Regions from separate parts of the Acerihabitans sp. genome, predicted to be linked through region 3. Evidence: predicted binding sites of a transcription regulator. Region 3 holds the regulator's gene; each other region holds the start of a gene.
What was found. The regulator CRP, encoded in region 3, controls carbon source genes, mostly activating them, when cyclic AMP is high. The targets are predictions, from matches to a motif close to ATGTGANNNNNNTCACAT.
Positions count from the first base shown of each region.

Region 1: the regulator CRP is predicted to act here: its motif matches at 2,452-2,469, upstream of VGC33_RS08980 (YjcB family protein).
Region 2: the regulator CRP is predicted to act here: its motif matches at 2,431-2,448, upstream of VGC33_RS20855 (glycoside-pentoside-hexuronide (GPH):cation symporter).
Region 4: the regulator CRP is predicted to act here: its motif matches at 2,843-2,860, upstream of srlA (PTS glucitol/sorbitol transporter subunit IIC).

Region 1 is NZ_DASWOM010000050.1:41,028-45,537, reverse strand. Features, by position in the region: gene VGC33_RS08990 (Csu type fimbrial protein) at 1-500, opposite strand, end outside; gene VGC33_RS08985 (helix-turn-helix domain-containing protein) at 804-1,967, opposite strand; gene VGC33_RS08980 (YjcB family protein) at 2,537-2,824, shown strand; gene VGC33_RS08975 (nuclear transport factor 2 family protein) at 3,083-3,544, shown strand; gene VGC33_RS08970 (TetR/AcrR family transcriptional regulator) at 3,545-4,108, shown strand; gene VGC33_RS08965 (DJ-1/PfpI family protein) at 4,144-4,510, opposite strand, start outside.
Region 2 is NZ_DASWOM010000127.1:35,046-39,555, forward strand. Features, by position in the region: gene VGC33_RS20850 (glycoside hydrolase family 43 protein) at 1-647, opposite strand, end outside; gene VGC33_RS20855 (glycoside-pentoside-hexuronide (GPH):cation symporter) at 718-2,151, opposite strand; gene mnmC (bifunctional tRNA (5-methylaminomethyl-2-thiouridine)(34)-methyltransferase MnmC2/FAD-dependent 5-carboxymethylaminomethyl-2-thiouridine(34) oxidoreductase MnmC1) at 2,721-4,510, opposite strand, start outside.
Region 3 is NZ_DASWOM010000015.1:17,379-21,888, forward strand. Features, by position in the region: gene argD (bifunctional acetylornithine/succinyldiaminopimelate transaminase) at 1-476, shown strand, start outside; gene VGC33_RS02305 (YccS/YhfK family putative transporter) at 495-2,567, opposite strand; gene crp (cAMP-activated global transcriptional regulator CRP) at 2,621-3,253, opposite strand; gene VGC33_RS02315 (OsmC family protein) at 3,570-3,992, shown strand; gene VGC33_RS02320 (phosphoribulokinase) at 4,088-4,510, opposite strand, start outside.
Region 4 is NZ_DASWOM010000020.1:3,349-7,858, forward strand. Features, by position in the region: gene VGC33_RS03970 (sensor histidine kinase) at 1-1,049, opposite strand, end outside; gene VGC33_RS03975 (response regulator) at 1,049-1,699, opposite strand; gene VGC33_RS03980 (LysE family translocator) at 2,057-2,686, shown strand; gene srlA (PTS glucitol/sorbitol transporter subunit IIC) at 2,961-3,509, shown strand; gene srlE (PTS glucitol/sorbitol transporter subunit IIB) at 3,525-4,510, shown strand, end outside.

The DNA.
Region 1 (4,510 bases), on a different contig from region 3:
ACGGTTACGGCGACGGTATCGGTATAATTACCCACCACCGAGGAAAGCTGGTTGGCGGCGATTTCACCATAAACGGTGATATCCTGGGCCGTGCCGTTGCCGGTACCCGCTACGGTATCGGTGCCGGCGGTATCGCCCCAGGAGGTAGTATGCCCGGCATTCTGGTATAAGCCGTAATTCAGTACCGAGCCGGTCACCGATCCCGTCATGACGCGTAACGCGGTGGTGGCGCCGTCGCCGGTACCGGCGCCCAAGGCAACGACATAAGGCGCGGCATTGGTACAGGTCAGCGACAGGGTGGCGGTGGTATCGACTACGGCGGTACCGGTATACGCCGGGAACACCATGGTGGTGGTGGCAATGGTGCAGGCCGATTCAACGGCGGCGGTCACCGCGATATTGGTGGTGGCGGTGCCGGCGGCAAAAGCGGGAGAGGCAACGGTGGCGCCGAGGCATAACAGTGACAAAGCACCGGCTTTAAAAAGACGTTGGCTGAGCATGATATTTCCTTGAAAAATTCGATATACGACATGAATGGAATTGGCTTATTAAACCGGCCAATTCTCGCCATTATTTTAGCCGGTAACACAAGGGCGCGGTAATATTTACCAGTGCAGATCCGGCCGGAATACATGCTTAAGCGGCCAAAGGCGGGAATAACTACTTTGCGCAAGGAAGACATTGAATATTGAGCATGAGCTTGCAATAAACGACATCACAAGTTCGATATTTCACTTATTTAAGCGCTAGCACATATTTTGAATATATCTATTTTTTATTTTTATTCATATCATGCCGGTGCCTTATTCCGCGACGGCGTAGTCTTGTAATTGCCGCAGCCAGGAGGGAATGGCGCAACCGTTGAACAGGGCGGCGTACAAAGGGTAGTCAAGGGTGGGTTTGAGTTTGTCCGGATGCGTGCGGTATTGATGCGGGCTGACGTTGAAAAATTTGCGGAAAATGCGCGCCAGCTGCTGTCCATCATGCAATCCGCCGCGCCGGGCGATCTTGTCGATGGGCAAAGTGCTGTCAAGCAACGCCTGACGCGCCAATTCCAACCGCAGCAGCAGTAAAAAAAGAGAAGGCGAATAGCCCACTTCGAGGGTGAAATGGCGGCGAAAACTGCGCTCGCTCATGGCCAAGAAGCATGCCGATTTCTCCATGCCCAAATCCTCATCAATGTGCTTCAGCCACCAGAGCGTCACCCGGTGGGCGATGGTGTCCCGACGGGTGAATATCTGCGCCGTTACCGGCGTATCCGCCGCCAGCCGCGGCGCACGCTCGCCGGCCCCTGACTGGGTCTGGCTGGCGAGGAGCAGCGGCAACGGGCCTTTCAACAGCTGCAGCGCCAGTTCGCGCAAATTGATATGTTCGCTGGTGGTCAGGATATTGCCGTCAATTTGCAGCGGCGCCGGCATATTCACCTTGACCAGGGGATAATGCTCGGCAAGATAGGGCGCCAGCGCGGTATGGGTAGTGGCCCGGCGGTGGTTAAGCAGCCCGGCCGCCGCCAGGCGCAGCGCGCCTGACCCAAGCGCGACAATCTGTCCGGCGCCGGGGCAGACCGCCCTTAGCCAGAGGGATAATGATTCGTTAGGCGCCGCCGCCGCCGCACGGGTGCCGTGGGCGATGATCAGCAGGTCAGGCTCGATCGGGATTGGCCCGCTCACCGTAAGGGTTTGGGCGTGGATTAAACGGCTGGCCGGCGAAGAGATGCGCCCGCCCATCGCCGAGTAGATTTGCGGGATGAAGTGTATTTTTTGCCCGCCTTGCATCACCGCAAGGTCGTTCAGCCCCGCCAGCATCTCCAGCAGCTTGACCATTTCGCCGAAAAAGCAGCCGGGATAGGTCAGAATAATCACCCGGCGCACCCGGGTGCCGCCGGGCAGGGCCAGCCGGGTACCCGCCGGGTCATCCTCGCGCAGGGGAAAGGCGATGGCAATAGCGGGCATGGCAGTTTTGGTCATATAAACAGTATCCCCGGGGGAAAGCCATTAACGGTTTGCCAAGGCAAAAAATTGACTGACGGCACAGGGCGTCAATACCCGGACGGTGAATTTCATGTTGCTTTTTAATAATCTCCGCCGACCGAAAGCCAGCGTTGGATAAATAGCGCTAAAATCCGCGCGCAAGCCAGTATATAAAGTTAAATACCGGCTGCTCAATTAAATTGAAACAGGTGACGAATATGTGCCGTTTACGGACGCAAAGCAATTAATTTATGTTATAAAACAGGGCAACAACGCATTAATGACGTTAAACGTCGTTAAAATGATACTTTTTATCTGGTTAATTAATTTTCTCAGTAAAATCCTAAAACACCGCAAATTACAGCTGCGCGTTTCAAGCCGCGGGCGTTAACCGCCGCGCGTCGCTCAGGGTCCGGCATCTGCGGTGCAATTGACCAATAAATCATCAAAATCCTGGGCGCAAGCACAAATCCCTTAAAAAAGTAGATCTACATCACATATTTTTGTAGCGCAATGCAACAAAACAGGAGAAAATTACACCATCTTACAAATGGGGGGTGGTTGCCATGGGTACTCTTACCGCAGGCTTCTTCATGATGCGCTGGGAATTGCTCAGCGCGGTGATGATGTTTTTCGCCAGCACGTTAAATGTCTTTTGCCGTAAAAGCAGCCACAATGCGCTGGCGTTTATCTTCAGTGGCGTCGGCATCAGCATGGCCTGCTGGTTCGTTACCGGGCTGCTGGGCATTACGCTATCGGTTGAAATGGTCTCCTGGCGCGAAGCCTGGGACAACCTGAAAGAGGTCACGCTGTACGTGCTGTCCAACACACCGCCGGAATGGCAGGTAAACTAACCGGACAAAGACGGACGCACCTCGTCAAGATGCCGTTGCGCTGATCCCACCGGCCGCCGCGCTGCCGGGTGGGATGGCGCTGCGCCTGCCCGCCGCCGGGACCGTAATCCCGCCGCGCCACCAGATGTTTATACCCCGGCCCTTGCCTGTTTGAACCCGCCGTCAAGCGGCTGCCTTTCCGGCGGCGTAAAACCGCTTGCCATCAACTGTACCGATTGGTACAGTCTGGGCACCTCTTAGTTAAATAAGGCATCCATCATGGCAAACCTGGTTCCTCCCTTTAACCTTGAAACCGCCGCCGCCAAAGTCCGCATGGCTGAGGACGGCTGGAACAGCCGAGACCCGCGGCGCGTGTCGCTGGTGTACACTGCCGATACGCAATGGCGTAATCGCGCGGAAATCGTCACCGGCCGCGAGGAAGTCGTGGCATTCCTGAGCCGTAAATGGGCGAGGGAGCTGGATTACCGGCTGATCAAGGAACTGTGGGCGTATACCGGCGAACGCATTGCGGTACGCTTTGCGTATGAATGGCATGACGATAGCGGTAACTGGTTTCGTTCCTATGGCAATGAGAATTGGCAGTTCAACGCCGAGGGATTGATGGCCCGCCGTTTCGCCTGTATCAACGATCTGCCCATTACCGATCGGGATCGCAAGTTCCACTGGCCGTTGGGACGTCGTCCCGACGATCATCCCGGCCTGTCCGATTTCGGCCTGTAGATGGCCGCGCAAAGCGCGGATAACGCGCTGCTGATTGCGCGGATTGCCGAGACTTTTCGCGAATGCGGCTTTGAAGGCGCCTCACTGAGCCGTATCAGCGAAAATACCGGCCTGGGCAAAGGCAGTCTCTATCACTTTTTCCCCGGTGGAAAAGACGCCATGGCGGCGGCGGTGCTTGTCGAGGTCGACGCCTGGTTCCACCACCATATTTTCCACCCGCTGGAGCGTAATGACGCGCTGGATGCGATTAACGGCATGTGGCGCGCGGTGGATGAGTATTTCCTGTCCGGACAGCGCATCTGCCTGATGGGTGCCTTCGCCCTGGACGGCACGCGCGATCGATTTGCCGCCGCCATCGCCGCTTATTTTACCCGCTGGATCGGGGCGTTACGCCAAGCGCTGCAACGCGCCGGGGTCTGTCAACCGCGGGCGGGCGCCGTGGCCGAGGACATCGTCGCCGGTATCCAGGGCGCGCTGACGCTGGCCCGCGCGCTGAATGATAGCGATCTGTTTGTCCGGGGAACCCGGCGCCTACGCGAACGGCTTATGCTCGCCATCCCTTAGCGCCGCGCCTAATCCCGAGCGGGACGCGTTGGCGGTTATCCGCCAACCCGGTCGGCAAACATGGCGCGGGCTGCCGCTTCGACCACAGGCTGGCGCGTGGCCACGTTGGCCGCGATCCGCCCCGCCACCGGCTCCCGCACCGACTCTGGGGCGGTTTCCGGCCGGCCGGCGTTAAATGGCGGCTCCGGGGCGTATTCCAGTCCGAGCTGGATAGCCTCGGCGGTGGCTTTATCGACTATCTCGTTGATTACCACCAGCGCAAAATCGATGCCCGCGGTCACGCCGCCGCCGGTGATGATATTGCCGTCCCGCACCACGCGGCCCGCGTCGGGAATGGCGCCGAACAACGTCAACAAATGGCGCCAACCCCAGTGGCAGGCGGCGCGTTTACCCACCAGCAGC
Region 2 (4,510 bases), on a different contig from region 3:
GTAGCCACGCCGCCGGCCGGGGCGAAAATATAGTACCAGCCATGGCGTTTGTATACTTTCGGCCCTTCCAGCGTCGGAAGATCGGCGCTGCCGTCATACAGCGTCCGCCCTTGGTCCAGCAGGGATTGGCCGTCAGGCGACATCTCGCACAGCTGCAGACGATGTTTAACGCCGCTGCGGCTATAGGCAAAGGCGTGCACCAGCCAGGCCCGGCCATCGTCGTCCCAGAAGGGGCAGGGATCGATCCAGCCTTTGGCCGGTTTGAGGCAATGCGGCGCCGACCATTCCCCCCGGGGATCGGCGGCGCGGCACATGAATATACCCTCGTCCGGCGTGCTGAAAAACACCCAGAACATGCCGGCGTGATAACGGATGCTGGGCGCCCATATGCCTTTACCCGGCTGAAAGGCGTCATATCCCGCCAACGTCAGGCGAGGGACCACATGGTTAACAATTTGCCAGTTAACCAGGTCGGTGGAGTGCAGGACCGGCAGCCCGGGCATATGATTGAAACTGGAGGCCACCAGATAAAAATCATCGCCGGCGCGCACGATATCCGGGTCCGAATAATCGGCGTGCAGCACCGGATTTTGATAAGTTCCGTCACCCCGATCGGGGCGCCATGCGGAGGACCGATTGTCATGCATATACAATTTTCCTTGGCAAATGTGAAAGTTGGCGGCTCGTCATCCCCGATGCCGGGGATAAATGGCGACATTAATGGCTATGCGCCAGCGGCTCATCCCCGTTGATAATAATGTTTTCGGCCGGTGCCTGAAGATTGAGCTGGCGCTGCGCCAAGTCCGCCTGGATTTTTTCCATGGTTTTATCGTCGAGCTTATAAAACCGGGTCAACCAGTACAAAATCAGGTATGACAGGCTGGGACCGACGGTAAGCAAGCCGATGATACCGGTGGTCGCCAGCGCGTTTTGCGTCGGCGATCCGGCCTGGTAGCCAAACCAGCCCAGGGAAAACCCCACCAGGGCGCCCGCCACGGCCATGCCCAGTTTCAAGGCGAATAAATTGCCGGAAAAGGAAAGCCCGGTAATGCGCCGGCCGGTTTTCCATTCGCCGTAATCAGCGGCATTGGCCATCATATTCCACTTAAATGGCTGATACATTTGATGGAAAAACCCGATGAGGAAATACAGCGGGAAAACCACGCTAAGCCATTTTGGCGGCATCAAGAACATCACCACGCCGGTAATGACCAAAATTAAGTTGATGTTTTTGAACATGCTGACCGCGTTGAAGCGTTTGGCGAAAAAGCCGGCCGCCATCGCGCCGAGGATCGTGCCGACGACGCTTGTCGTGATAAACGCCGATTTCATCGCCGTGCCAGTGAGATCGGTATGCTGCGGGTCAAGCATCAGATAGGTGGCGTAATACAGCGTGGCGGCGCTGCGCATGACGCCGGCCATACTGGAAAAAAAAGTGATGATGGCGACAACGCGCCACTGATCGTTGGAGAGCAGGTTTTTCAGATCGCTTAGTACGGTTTCATTACCCTGTTTTTGCGGATTGATTTGTTCCTTGGTCGAGAAAAAGCAGATAAACAGCATGACGACCGCCAGAACGCCCATCACCGCCATGGTGCATTGATAGCCCAGCTGCTTGTTGCCTTTGCCAAACCAGTCCACCAGCCATAATGTACCGATGGACACCACCAGGCCCGCCGCTGAGGAGATGGTGAAACGATAGGACTGCGCGGAGAGGCGATCTTTTTCATCCGAGGTGATTACCCCGCCCAGCGAGCAATAAGGAATATTGATAAAGGTATAAAACAGCATTAAAAGTGTGTAGGTAATATAGGCATAGACCAGCTTGCCGGTGCCGGTGAGTTCGGGCGTGGTAAAGGTCAAGATCGCGATAACGGCATAAGGCACGGCAAACCATACCAGCCAGGGACGAAAATGCCCCCAGCGGGTGCGCACCCGGTCCGCTAATAATCCGGTCAAGGGATCGGATACCGCATCCAAAATGCGGGTGACCAGAAACATAACGCCGACCGCCGCCGCCGAAATACCGTAGATATCCGTGTAAAAATAAGTCAGAAACATGGTGACGGATGAATAAACTATACCGCATGCGGCGTCCCCCATGCCAAAACCCATTTTTTGCCAAACCGTGAGTTTATTTATTTTTATCATCATTAATCTCCAGTGAAAATGAAGGCTTCATTTTTTAGCGGCCCCATTTTATGAAGTACTCTGTGCTGTCACCATTGTAAATTTATGTATGAGCTTTATGATTTTTGTTAAATGAGATTATTATCACAGTTCCCGCAGCAATAAAAACAAGTCATTTTTCAAGATAAAACATATTAAAACAATAGGTTGCGGCTGCATTTGGCTAAAGTTACCATTGGTAAGCTAACTTTTTTAAAAACGACCCATGGGGACCTGTCTTGATCCGCTTTGTCGGATATAATGTGATATGAATCACTTTTTATCGCTGATATCGATTTATCTATCATACCAATCCCGCTGTGGCGGTGATAAAAAGGCTGAATGTGTATGATAACACCCGCTATGCAACGGATGGCCCGCAAATCGTTAACATCCTTGTTTGGGGCATACCTTAATAGCGGCAATCCAACGCTGATAATTAATTTAAATGTTGGCCATTCGTTAAAATAATTGGGCCAAAACTTTACCAAACAGAATAACCCGCTTTTGTACGGTTTTTTTTTAATATTATTATTTGTATCGATGAATAATTATATTTCACGTCCCTTTAATAATTTCCGCAGCCAGAAACGGTTGGGGTTGAGCGCCGCCGACTGCGCCAGACTTAGCGGCAGGGGTTCGCCGAATATCTGCCCGGCCAGGATCTCCGCCGCCAGGGGCGCGGTGCATAAACCGCGCGACCCCAGGCCGCCCAGCATAAACAGATCGGCATACGCCGGCGCGTCCGCCACCGGTTCACCGGCTTGCAGGCGTTTGGGCAGATCCGCATACTCTCGCCGGATGGCGGCGAAATCGGGCACGCCGCCGAGCATGGGCATATGATCCCTGGCGCTGCTGCGCACGCTTACGCGCGCTTCGCCGGCGCTGACATCAACCGACCGCGCCCAGGCCTGATCCGGCACGCAGGCGATCAGCCGTTCGCGATTGGTCCGCTGCTCGCCGGGGCGGTAATCCGTTTCCTCATCGTCGCGCATTGCGCTGGCGCCCAGACAGTGGGTGAAGAAACCGGGGCTTGCGGGCGTCAGGTAACCGTCATAGCACAGCACCTGCTTTAAGGCCTGCAGCGCCGGCAGGGCGGGGACATGGCTGACCTGGCCTCGCACGCTGGTCAACGGCAGCGGGGCGGTGATCGGCCATTGCAGCATGCGATGGCCGACGGCCAGCACCACCGTGGCGTGGCGGGCCAGGCGGCCCGCGCCGAAATCAAGCCGCCACCCGTCGGTGCCGGCGCTTAATTCCCGCAGATCGTGGCCGTAGCGCACCGCCATGCCCCGTGACTGCGCGCGGGCGATGACGCCGGCGGTCAGTTGGGCGGGATTAAGCCAGCCTCCCAGCGGGTATGTGACCCCGCCGCTGCCGGTGGAAAGCCCCGTCAGCGCCGGCATATCCTCGCGGGCCACCTCGCCGATAAGTCCAGCGGGCCAGCCGGTGTCCAGGATGCGCCGCAGCTTGCGGCGGGATCGGTCGTCATGGGCCAACTGCGTCACGCCGCACCACTGGTGTTCAAAGGCTATTCCCCGCCGCGCGCACTCCTGGTAGTAATGGCGCGCGAAGGGAAAGGCGCCGGCAAAAAACTGCGCCAGCTCGTCATCTTCATTATTTAGCAGGGGATACAAGGCGCCCTGACGGTTGCCGGACGCTCCCTGGGCCGGGCCGCCATCGGCGCAATAGAGCGTCACCCTCGACCCGCGGCGTTGCAGGGCTTCCGCCGTCACGGCGCCGGCAATGCCGCCGCCGATAATCGCCACATCCAGGGGATCGCGCGCCGCGCGCCGGACGTACCAGGGCGCGCGCGGCCCCGCCGTCGTCGGCGTATCCAGGCTTCCGGCCAGCATTTCCCGCTTGCGGCCAAAACCCGGCGGCTTGGCGACGGTAAAGCCCGCCCGCAGCAGGCCGCGCCGGACGAACCCGGCGGCGGTAAAGGTGGCGAACGTGCCCTGCGGCGCGGCCAATAGCGCCATGGCTTCAAACAACCCTTCGCTCCACATGGCGGCGTTTTTGGCCGGAGCAAAGCCATCCAGAAACCAGGCGTCCACCCGGCCTGCCATGCTGTCGTCCAGCTGGGGCAGCAAGGCGTTGATCTCGCCATACCATAAATCCAGCGTGACGGCGCCGCCCGCCAGGATCAGCCGGTGGCAGCCGGGTGTCGGCAACGGCCAGAGATCGCGCAGTCCGGCGGCATAGTCGGCCAGCTCCGGCCAGCGCGCATGGGCTTGGGTCACATCCTCCAGCCGCAGGGGGAATTGCTCGACGCTGATGAAATGCAGGCGCCGCAGGGGCGCGTCGGGATGCCGTTGGCTGAACCGATCGAAGGCCTGCC
Region 3 (4,510 bases):
TGACCACCGCCAAGGCGCTGGGCGGCGGTTTCCCCATCAGCGCCATGCTGACCACAGAGGAAATCGCCTCGGTGATGAAAGTGGGCACCCATGGCACCACTTATGGCGGCAATCCACTGGCCTGCGCGGTATCCGAAGCGGCGCTGGATGTGATTAACCAGCCGGACGTGCTGGCGGGCATCAACGAACGTCACGATCGTTTCGTCAGCGCCCTCCGGGCGATTGACGAGAAATATCAGGTATTCTCGGACGTGCGCGGCATGGGCCTGCTGCTGGGCGCGGAGCTGCGGCCCCAATTCCACGGCCGGGCGCGTGAATTCCTGCATGCCAGCGCCGCGCAGGGCCTGATGATCCTGAATGCCGGACCGGACGTCATCCGTTTCGCGCCGTCGCTGGTGGTGGAATTCACCGATATCGAGCAGGGCATGGCCCGGTTTGAACAGGCGGTGGCGCAGGTTATCGCCGTCAAACCTTAAGGCGCGGGCGCCGGGCGGCTAATTGCCTAACCGGCGCGATAGCCAGTTGCCGTGCTGCGGCCGCTGGCGCCAGGCCACCGACGAAATGGTATACATGATGCCAAGATGGAACAAAATGCGCCCCAGATGGCGCTCCATCAGGGTACCTGCCGTCTCCGCCGTTTCGCCGGCGGCAGTCGGAACCGGGCTGTCCGAGCTTGGCCCGTCATATTCCAGCCGCTGCTGGCAACGCTGCAGCGCCACCTCGCACGAGGTCAGGTACTTTTGCGCCAGCGTCGGCGTCAGCATGTAGTGATCCCGCGCCAGGATGGTCATGGCGTTGATATGCTCGACGATAAACTGGCTATGGGTCACCCACAAACGCATATCGGTCAGATAGCGCGAATTAAACGCCGGTTCCCGCATCGCCTGGCTTAGCGAGGTGAACAACGCGTTATGCGCCTGGTTAACCTTCATGCGCGCGTAGGCCAGCGCCGCCGCCTCGGGCGCGGGTTGCAGCAGCAGCCGCAGCGCATCCTGATCCCGCTCCAGCGCCAGATGGGCATTTTTGCGCAACAGTCCGCTTTGCCATTGCGGCCACAACCACAGCATGCCGCCAAACGCCAGCAAACAGCCGATAAGCGTATCCACCAGCCTGGGCACCAGGAAATGCGCGCCGTTCAGCGACAGCAACTGCAGCGTATACACCGCGGTTACCGTCATGCCGGTCATCGCCAGGCCATAGTTTTTACGCAACACCAGATAAGACGCCAGCGTCAGCGCCAGCATGCACAGCAACACCGTGCCGTCGTCCAGCCTGAGCCGCAGCGTGCCGGCGGCAATCACCAGCCCGGCCAGCGTGCCCAGCGCCCGATGCTGGATACGCACCCTGGTGGCGTTATAGCCGTTTTGGCTGACGAACATCACCGTCATTAAAATCCAGTAGGGTTTGGGTAAATCCAATACCAGCCCCAGGCTGCCGCCGATGGCCAACATAATCCCAAGCCTTGCCGCGCTGCGCAGCGCCATGGATTTAAGGGAACAGTAGCTGACCAGCGCATGCCAAAAAGACAGCCTCTGCTGGTTGTCGGCCATCAGGTCGCGGCGGTAGAGCGGGCGCTGGGTGCGCAACAGCCTGGCGATACGGCTGAAGTGGTAATAGCAAAACTGCCCGACCGGATTATCCGGGTGGCGCTCGGCAATTTTTTCCAGCGCCGACAGCGCGGTAACCATGTTAAAACGCCCTGGCTGACGGTGATATAAAATATCATCCGCCAGCACCCTCAGCCGCGTGGCAATCATGCGGGCGTTATAACGGATCACCGCCTCGGCGTGGCTTTGTTCCACCAGTTTTTGGACTTCGTCAGGCTGGTGCAGGCTCACGGCGATATGCTCTTGCAAATCCAGCGCCACCTGGAAAGAACGCAACAGGCGTTTGTATTGCAATTGGTTGCTAGCCGACAGCATATACAGCTGCTGGTACACCTGGGCTATTAGATCGATCACCGACTGCTGACGGGCAAACAGCGGCGGCAGGGCGGTTTCCGGATCGGTATGCTGAGTCAGCAGGCTGTATTTCGCCTCGATATAATCCGCCAGCTCCCGATATAGCAGACTGAGCGATTCCCTCATCGGCTGCTCTTTCCATAGCCGGAACCACAGGGCGTTAAACAGGCCGTACCAGGCGGTGCCGGCAATATACAGCAGCGGCGGCACGGCGGGCGGCACATTGCCGGACAGGCCCAGGGTAAAGATGGCGGCGATAAGCGCGGCGGGCAGCAAACGACCATGCAACGGGCTGATTTCACCGGTGACGCCGAACAGCAGCGCCAGGCCGAACAGCACCAGGGGTAAGGGCACCGGCACGGCCAACAGCACCTGGATCAGCACGCTACTCAGGGCGAACAGCGAACCGCCCACCGCCAGGCGTTTAAAAAAGCGTTTATGCAGGGTATCGAGGCCGGCGATATTGCAGCAGGCGGGAACCAGTGAAAACAGCAGGCCGTTTTGCAGGCTGCCGAATAACAGGCCGACGGCCACCGGCAGGCATAACACGATGGTCTGCCGCAGGGCATAATTGACTTCGGGGTGGTAGATTAACCGGCGCCACATACTGTCAGCAAAAAAAGCGTGGTACGGAGCACCACGCCTGTCTAACGGGGCTATCAGCGCGTGCCGTAAACGACAATGGTTTTACCGTGCGCGGATATCAGGTTTTGGTCTTCCAGCATTTTAAGAATACGTCCCACCGTTTCACGGGAACAGCCGACGATTTGGCCGATTTCCTGACGGGTAATCTTGATTTGCATACCGTCGGGATGGGTCATTGCGTCGGGCTGTTTCGCCAGATTCAACAGGGTCTGCGCGATGCGCCCGGTCACGTCCAGGAATGCCAGGTTACCGACTTTTTCCGAGGTGACCTGTAAACGGCTGGCCATCTGCGCCGACAGGCGCATCAGGATATCCGGATTTACCTGGATCAGCTGCCGGAATTTTTTATATGAAATCTCGGCGACTTCACAGGCGGTTTTCGCCCGCACCCAGGCGCTGCGTTCCTGACCTTCCTCGAATAAGCCGAGCTCGCCGATGAAATCTCCTTGGTTAAGATAGGAAAGAATCATCTCTTTGCCTTCTTCATCCTTAATCAGCACCGCCACGGCGCCCTTAACGATGTAGTAAAGCGTTTCAGCCTTTTCACCCTGATGTATAAGTGTACTCTTCGATGGATACTTATGAATATGGCAATGAGACAGGAACCATTCGAGAGTCGGGTCTGTTTGCGGTTTGCCGAGAACCATTCGCTGTTATCCTCTTTTGTCATCGCTATCCCAGGTTCGGGACATCGTATTCCCTGTTACGGCGCTTGTATTATTCACTCTGTGTCCGCGTTTAAACGGAGCGGCGCAAGGGAACTTATTAGGGTCTGGTATTTTGATGTTCCGATCGATCTCTTGCCCTTTAATTATCATGAGCCCGATCCAGCCTTGTTTTTAGCATAGGTTTGATGCAGTGTCTTCTGTTGTCTTGCTTCAGCATGAAGTATGTTCAGTAACATTGCCAGTTTTCCTACAAAAATGTAGTCTGCTGGAAAGTTTTATATCAGGAGTCATCATAATGCAGGCACGGGTAAAATGGGTAGAAGGGTTATCTTTTATGGGCGAATCCGCCTCGGGCCACCAGGTTTTAATGGATGGGAACGCAGGGGAAAAAGCGCCCAGCCCAATGGAAATGGTACTGATGTCGGTCGGCGGCTGCAGCGCCATTGACGTGGTGTCCATTCTACACAAGGCGCGGCAGGATGTGCGCGATTGCGAGGTCAAGCTCACTTCTGAACGCCGCGACGAGGCGCCGCGCCTGTTTACCCATATCAATCTGCACTTTATCGTGACCGGCACCGGGCTAACCGACAAGGCGGTGGAACGGGCGGTGACCCTATCGGCGGAAAAATACTGCTCCGTTTCCCTGATGCTCGGCGCGTCGGTAAACGTGACCCACAGCTTTGAAGTGCGCGACGAACGCCACGCCCCCGCCGCCTAACCGGCCCGCCAACACCACACTCAAACCCGCGTGTTAAGGGAGAGTGTGCCAATGGGGCCGAATCGGGCGTGGTTTTCCCGCCCGCGGCCTCGTGTTTACTTAATTTCCTTTCCTTCCAGCAACCGCTGCACCAGCGGCCCCATAATCAGCTCCATCGCCAGCCCCATCTTGCCGCCGGGCGCCACCAGCGTATTGATATTGGAAATAAAGGAGCCTTGCAGCATCGCCAGCAGGTAGGGCAGGTCGATATGCGCCAGGCTACGGAAATGAATAACGACAAAACTTTCGTCAAGCGAGGGAATCGCCTTGGCGGCGAAAGGATTCGACGTATCGACGGTCGGCACGCGCTGGAAATTAATATGGGTACGGGAAAACTGCGGTGTGATGTAGTTAATATAATCCTCCATCGACCGCACCACCGAATCCATTACCGCCTCGCGCGAATGCCCCCGCTCGCCGGTATCGCGCACCAGCTTTTGAATCCACTCCAGGTTGACGATAGGCACCACCCCCACCAG
Region 4 (4,510 bases), on a different contig from region 3:
GCAACGCTCAGCGTCCATATCAGCGCGGTCAGCGACAGCGCGATAAGTTTAACGGATCGGGTCGTCCAGCCCCGCGCCAGCAGCAGGGCGATGGGCACCAGCCGCAGCAGCACATGGGGCCAGGTTATCAGCCAGGCGCGATCGGTCGCCTCGCCGAGAATCATCAGCGCCAGCACAACAACCACCGTCAGCAGGGTAACCCCGTGCAACAACGGCCCAAACCAGCGCAGCCGCGCGCCGCACAGGCGATAACCCGCCACGCACAGCGCCCAGTACATGACGGTGGTGATGATAACCCGCAGGGCTTCCTGTGCGCCCAGCGGAATAGTCAGGTCGGCGAGATAGGCGAGCAGCGTGGTCATTGATGCCAACAGGGCAAACTGAATGATAAACAGGCGTTTTTGCCGCCAGGTGTAGGCCACCAGGAAACACAGCGAACCGGCAATCAGCACCAGAAGGACATAGGGGACAATCACCTGCAGCAGATAGCGTTCAAACCACTGGTCGCGCAGGGGTAGCGCCGGCCCCAGGCGGATGGCGGACAGGCCGCTGCGCAGCGCGCTGTCTCCTTCCAGCCTGACGGCCAGCTGGTTGTCGCCGCTGTGGAATAACCCGGCGGGCAGCACGATATATAATGGCGATTCCTTCATCGGCACCACGTGCCGGCCGCTGGTATCGTTAAAACGCACGCCGGGGTTAAGCAGCGATCCGTTAAGCCAGACTTCGCCGGCCACGGAAAGGTGCGGCAGGTATAAGGCCAGCGGCCGCGCCGGCGGCGCGTCAAGATGAAAGTCCAGCCGATACCAGGCAATGCCGCTAAACGCCGGCAGCCGCAGGCGCCAGTTATCCGGCAACGCCACCGTGGCGCCATGCCGCGTGGGTGGCGTGGCATCGCGGCTGTAGATAAATTCCGCGCGATCCAGCAGCAGGATTTTCTCCGCCGCCGCCGCCGCGGTGGCGGGCTGGGCAGCGGCGCAGCCAAGCCAGGCGGAGCCCAGCAGCAGCGCCAGCGCCAGCCATGCCCATCGCCGCCGTTGGCGTGCGCCCATTAAATCAGGCCCTGATTCCGTGCCTGGATAAGGGCTTCCACGCGGTTATGAACGGCCAGTTTGCTGTAGATATTCTTGATATGGGTGGCGACGGTATGGGTTGAAATATTCAGCATGCGCGCGGATTCGGCCACGGTAAATCCCTGCGAAATATGCCGGAGAATATCGATTTCCCTCGCCGTCAGGCCGTCGGGGCGTAGCGCGGCGCTGGATTTTTCCGCCGGTTCGAACCTTTTGAGCAGATGACGGGCGATTTGCGGTGACAGGGGGGCGCCGCCGGCGTGCACCAGTTCAACCGCCCGGGCGAATTCATCAATGGAGGTATCTTTGAGCAGGTATCCGCGCGCGCCCGCCTCGATGGCGCGGATAACATGGGCTTCGTCGCCGAAGATGGTGGCGACCAGCACCGCGGTGCGCGATCCCTGCTGCTGCAATGATTTGATAAGCTCAATACCGTCGCCGTCGTGCAGGCCCAAATCGATAATGGCGACGTCCGCAACGGTATGGCGCAGCAACGCCGATGCATCGCCGAGAGTGGCGACGCTTCCCGCCAGTGTCAGGCGGGGATGGCTTAATACCATGGACTCGAACTCCATGCGCATGGGTTCGTCGTCTTCAACCAGTAACACCTTAATGCTGGAAGTATTCATGATTACGCCAAAGGGTTGGAGTTAAATTAATAAGCCCAAGAAAAATTGTCTATGGCCCTCTCCCGGATTGACACCTCCGAAACCAGACCGGATTGATTATATTTTTTTGATGAATTCAGCGCATTCAGTTTTACATGTAATAGCCGCATTGTGAAGAACCCGGTAACGTCCGATTAACACTCTTTTCGTTATCTTTACCTAAAAAGGGGATTTTGCCGCGTGATTATGGCGGTCGGCAAGAGGCGGCGGCCTACACGCCCTTCAGGCGGCGATCGTCCACGAAATCCCTGTTTTCGCTGATCATTGTTGCGTATCATGACCAGGACATTAACCCCACTGTGCCGGACGGACATCCTTATGCTGGATACTCAACTGCTGCCTTTTGCCGCCATCGCCCTGGGCCTGGTATTGACGCCGGGGCCGAATATGATTTATTTGATTTCCCGATCCGTCTGCCAGGGGCCGAAAGCAGGCATGATTTCGCTGGGCGGCGTGGCGCTGGGGTTTGTTTTCTATATGCTGTTCGCCGCGTTGGGCATTACGGCGTTATTAATGGCCGTCCCCTTTGCCTATGATGTATTGCGCTTTGCCGGGGCGTTGTACCTGCTTTATCTGGCCTGGCGGGCGGTAAGGCGCGGCGGATCGTCTCCCTTCCAGGTCAGGCGGTTGCCACGCGACAGCGCCCGCCGGCTGTTTACCATGGGGTTGCTGACGAATTTATTAAATCCCAAGGCGGCCATACTTTATCTTTCGCTGCTGCCGCAGTTTATCATTCCGGCCAACGGCCATATTCTGAGCCAGTCGATGCTGCTCGGTTTCACGCAAATTATCATCAGCGTCAGCGTGAATGCCCTGATTGCACTATCGGCGGCCCATATCGCCGCCTTTTTCGGCACCCGGCCGCTATGGCTTACCCTGCAGCGCTGGGTAATGGCCAGCGTGCTGGCGGGGCTTGCATTGCGCATCGCGGTCGATGGGCGACGCTAATATCGGTTTTACTTCATAACGCGGATGTTTGCCGCATTCCCCCTTGAGCCGCCGCGTCTTACCAGACCCTCTTTTCCAGCAAAGCATCCGCAAATATTTCATTGGAAACGCAAAAACAATCGATAATATTTCATTTCAAAAGAAATAACTTTCAAAACGTGATGTATATCTAACAAACCATAACGTGAGTCGCCTATCTTAGGCAGTGAAAGACGTCGACGTCGGTATCGACAAAGGTGCTTTCCCTGGTTCTTACCCTGAAATGGAGAAAAATATGATTGACGTGATCGCCCACGGCGCCGAGTGGTTTATCGGCCTGTTTCAAAAAGGCGGTTCGGTGTTTGTCGGCATGGTGACCGGCATCCTCCCGCTGCTTATCAGTTTATTGGTCATTATGAACGCCCTGATCGTCTTTGTCGGCCAGAGCAGAATTGAACGCCTGGCCCAGCGCTGCGCGGGTAATCCGGTCTCGCGGTATCTGCTGCTGCCGGTTATCGGCACCTTTGTCTTTTGCAACCCCATGACCTTGAGTCTCGGGCGTTTTATGCCGGAAAAATATAAACCCAGCTATTACGCCGCCGCCTCGTACAGCTGCCACTCCATGAACGGCCTGTTTCCCCATATCAACCCGGGCGAACTGTTTGTCTATCTCGGCATCGCCAACGGGCTGACCACCCTGAACCTGCCGTTGGGGCCGTTGGCGGTCAGTTACCTTCTGGTCGGCATGTTCACCAATTTTTTCCGCGGGTGGATAACCGATCTGACCACCTCGATATTTGAACGCAAAATGCATATCCAACTTGATCAACAGGTTCGCTTGTAATCCCAGGAGAGGGCGATGAATAAATTTATTCGTATCGAGAAAGGCGAAAGCGGCTGGGGCGGGCCCCTGGTGATTGAGGCCGTGCCGGACAAAAAAGTGGTGTACATCACGGCGGGCACGCGTCCGGCGATTGTCGATCGCCTCAGCCAGCTCACCGGCTGGCCGACCGTGGACGCGTTCAAGGAGGGTGAACCGCCGGTGGACGAAATCGGCGTGGTGGTCATAGACTGCGGCGGCACGCTGCGCTGCGGCATCTACCCCAAACGGCGCATTCCCACGGTCAATATCCATGCCACCGGCCGCTCCGGTCCGCTGGCGCAGTTTATCCTGGAAGACATTTATGTCTCCGGCGTGCGTGAGCAGAATATCCAACTGCTGTCGGATGAAGATCCCCAGCCGGTTGACGGGTTGCCCCGTGCCCAGACCACAGGCGAGAGCGCCCAGGACAAAGGGACGCAGGCAAAAGCCGCCGGCCGTGATTACGACACCAGTAAAAAGATCACCGAACAAAGCGACGGGCTGCTGGCGAAAGTCGGGATGGGCATGGGATCGGTGGTGGCGGTGTTTTTCCAGGCCGGGCGTGAAACCATTGATACCGTACTGAAAACCATCCTGCCTTTTATGGCCTTTGTCTCGGCGCTTATCGGCATCATCATCGCCTCGGGCCTGGGGGATTTTATCGCCCACGGCCTGACGCCGCTGGCCAACAGTCCCATCGGCCTGGTGACGCTGGCGCTGATCTGCTCCTTTCCGCTGTTGTCACCCTTTCTCGGTCCAGGGGCGGTTATCGCGCAGGTTATCGGCGTCCTGGTCGGCGTGCAGATCGGCCAGGGTCATATTCCTCCTCATCTGGCGCTGCCGGCGCTGTTCGCCATTAATGCCCAGGCGGCCGCCGATTTTATCCCGGTCGGGTTGTCATTGGCCGAAGCCAAGCAGGATACGGTCAGGGTTGGCGTGCCTTCGGTGCTGGTCGGCCGCTTCCTGACCGGCGCGCCCACCGT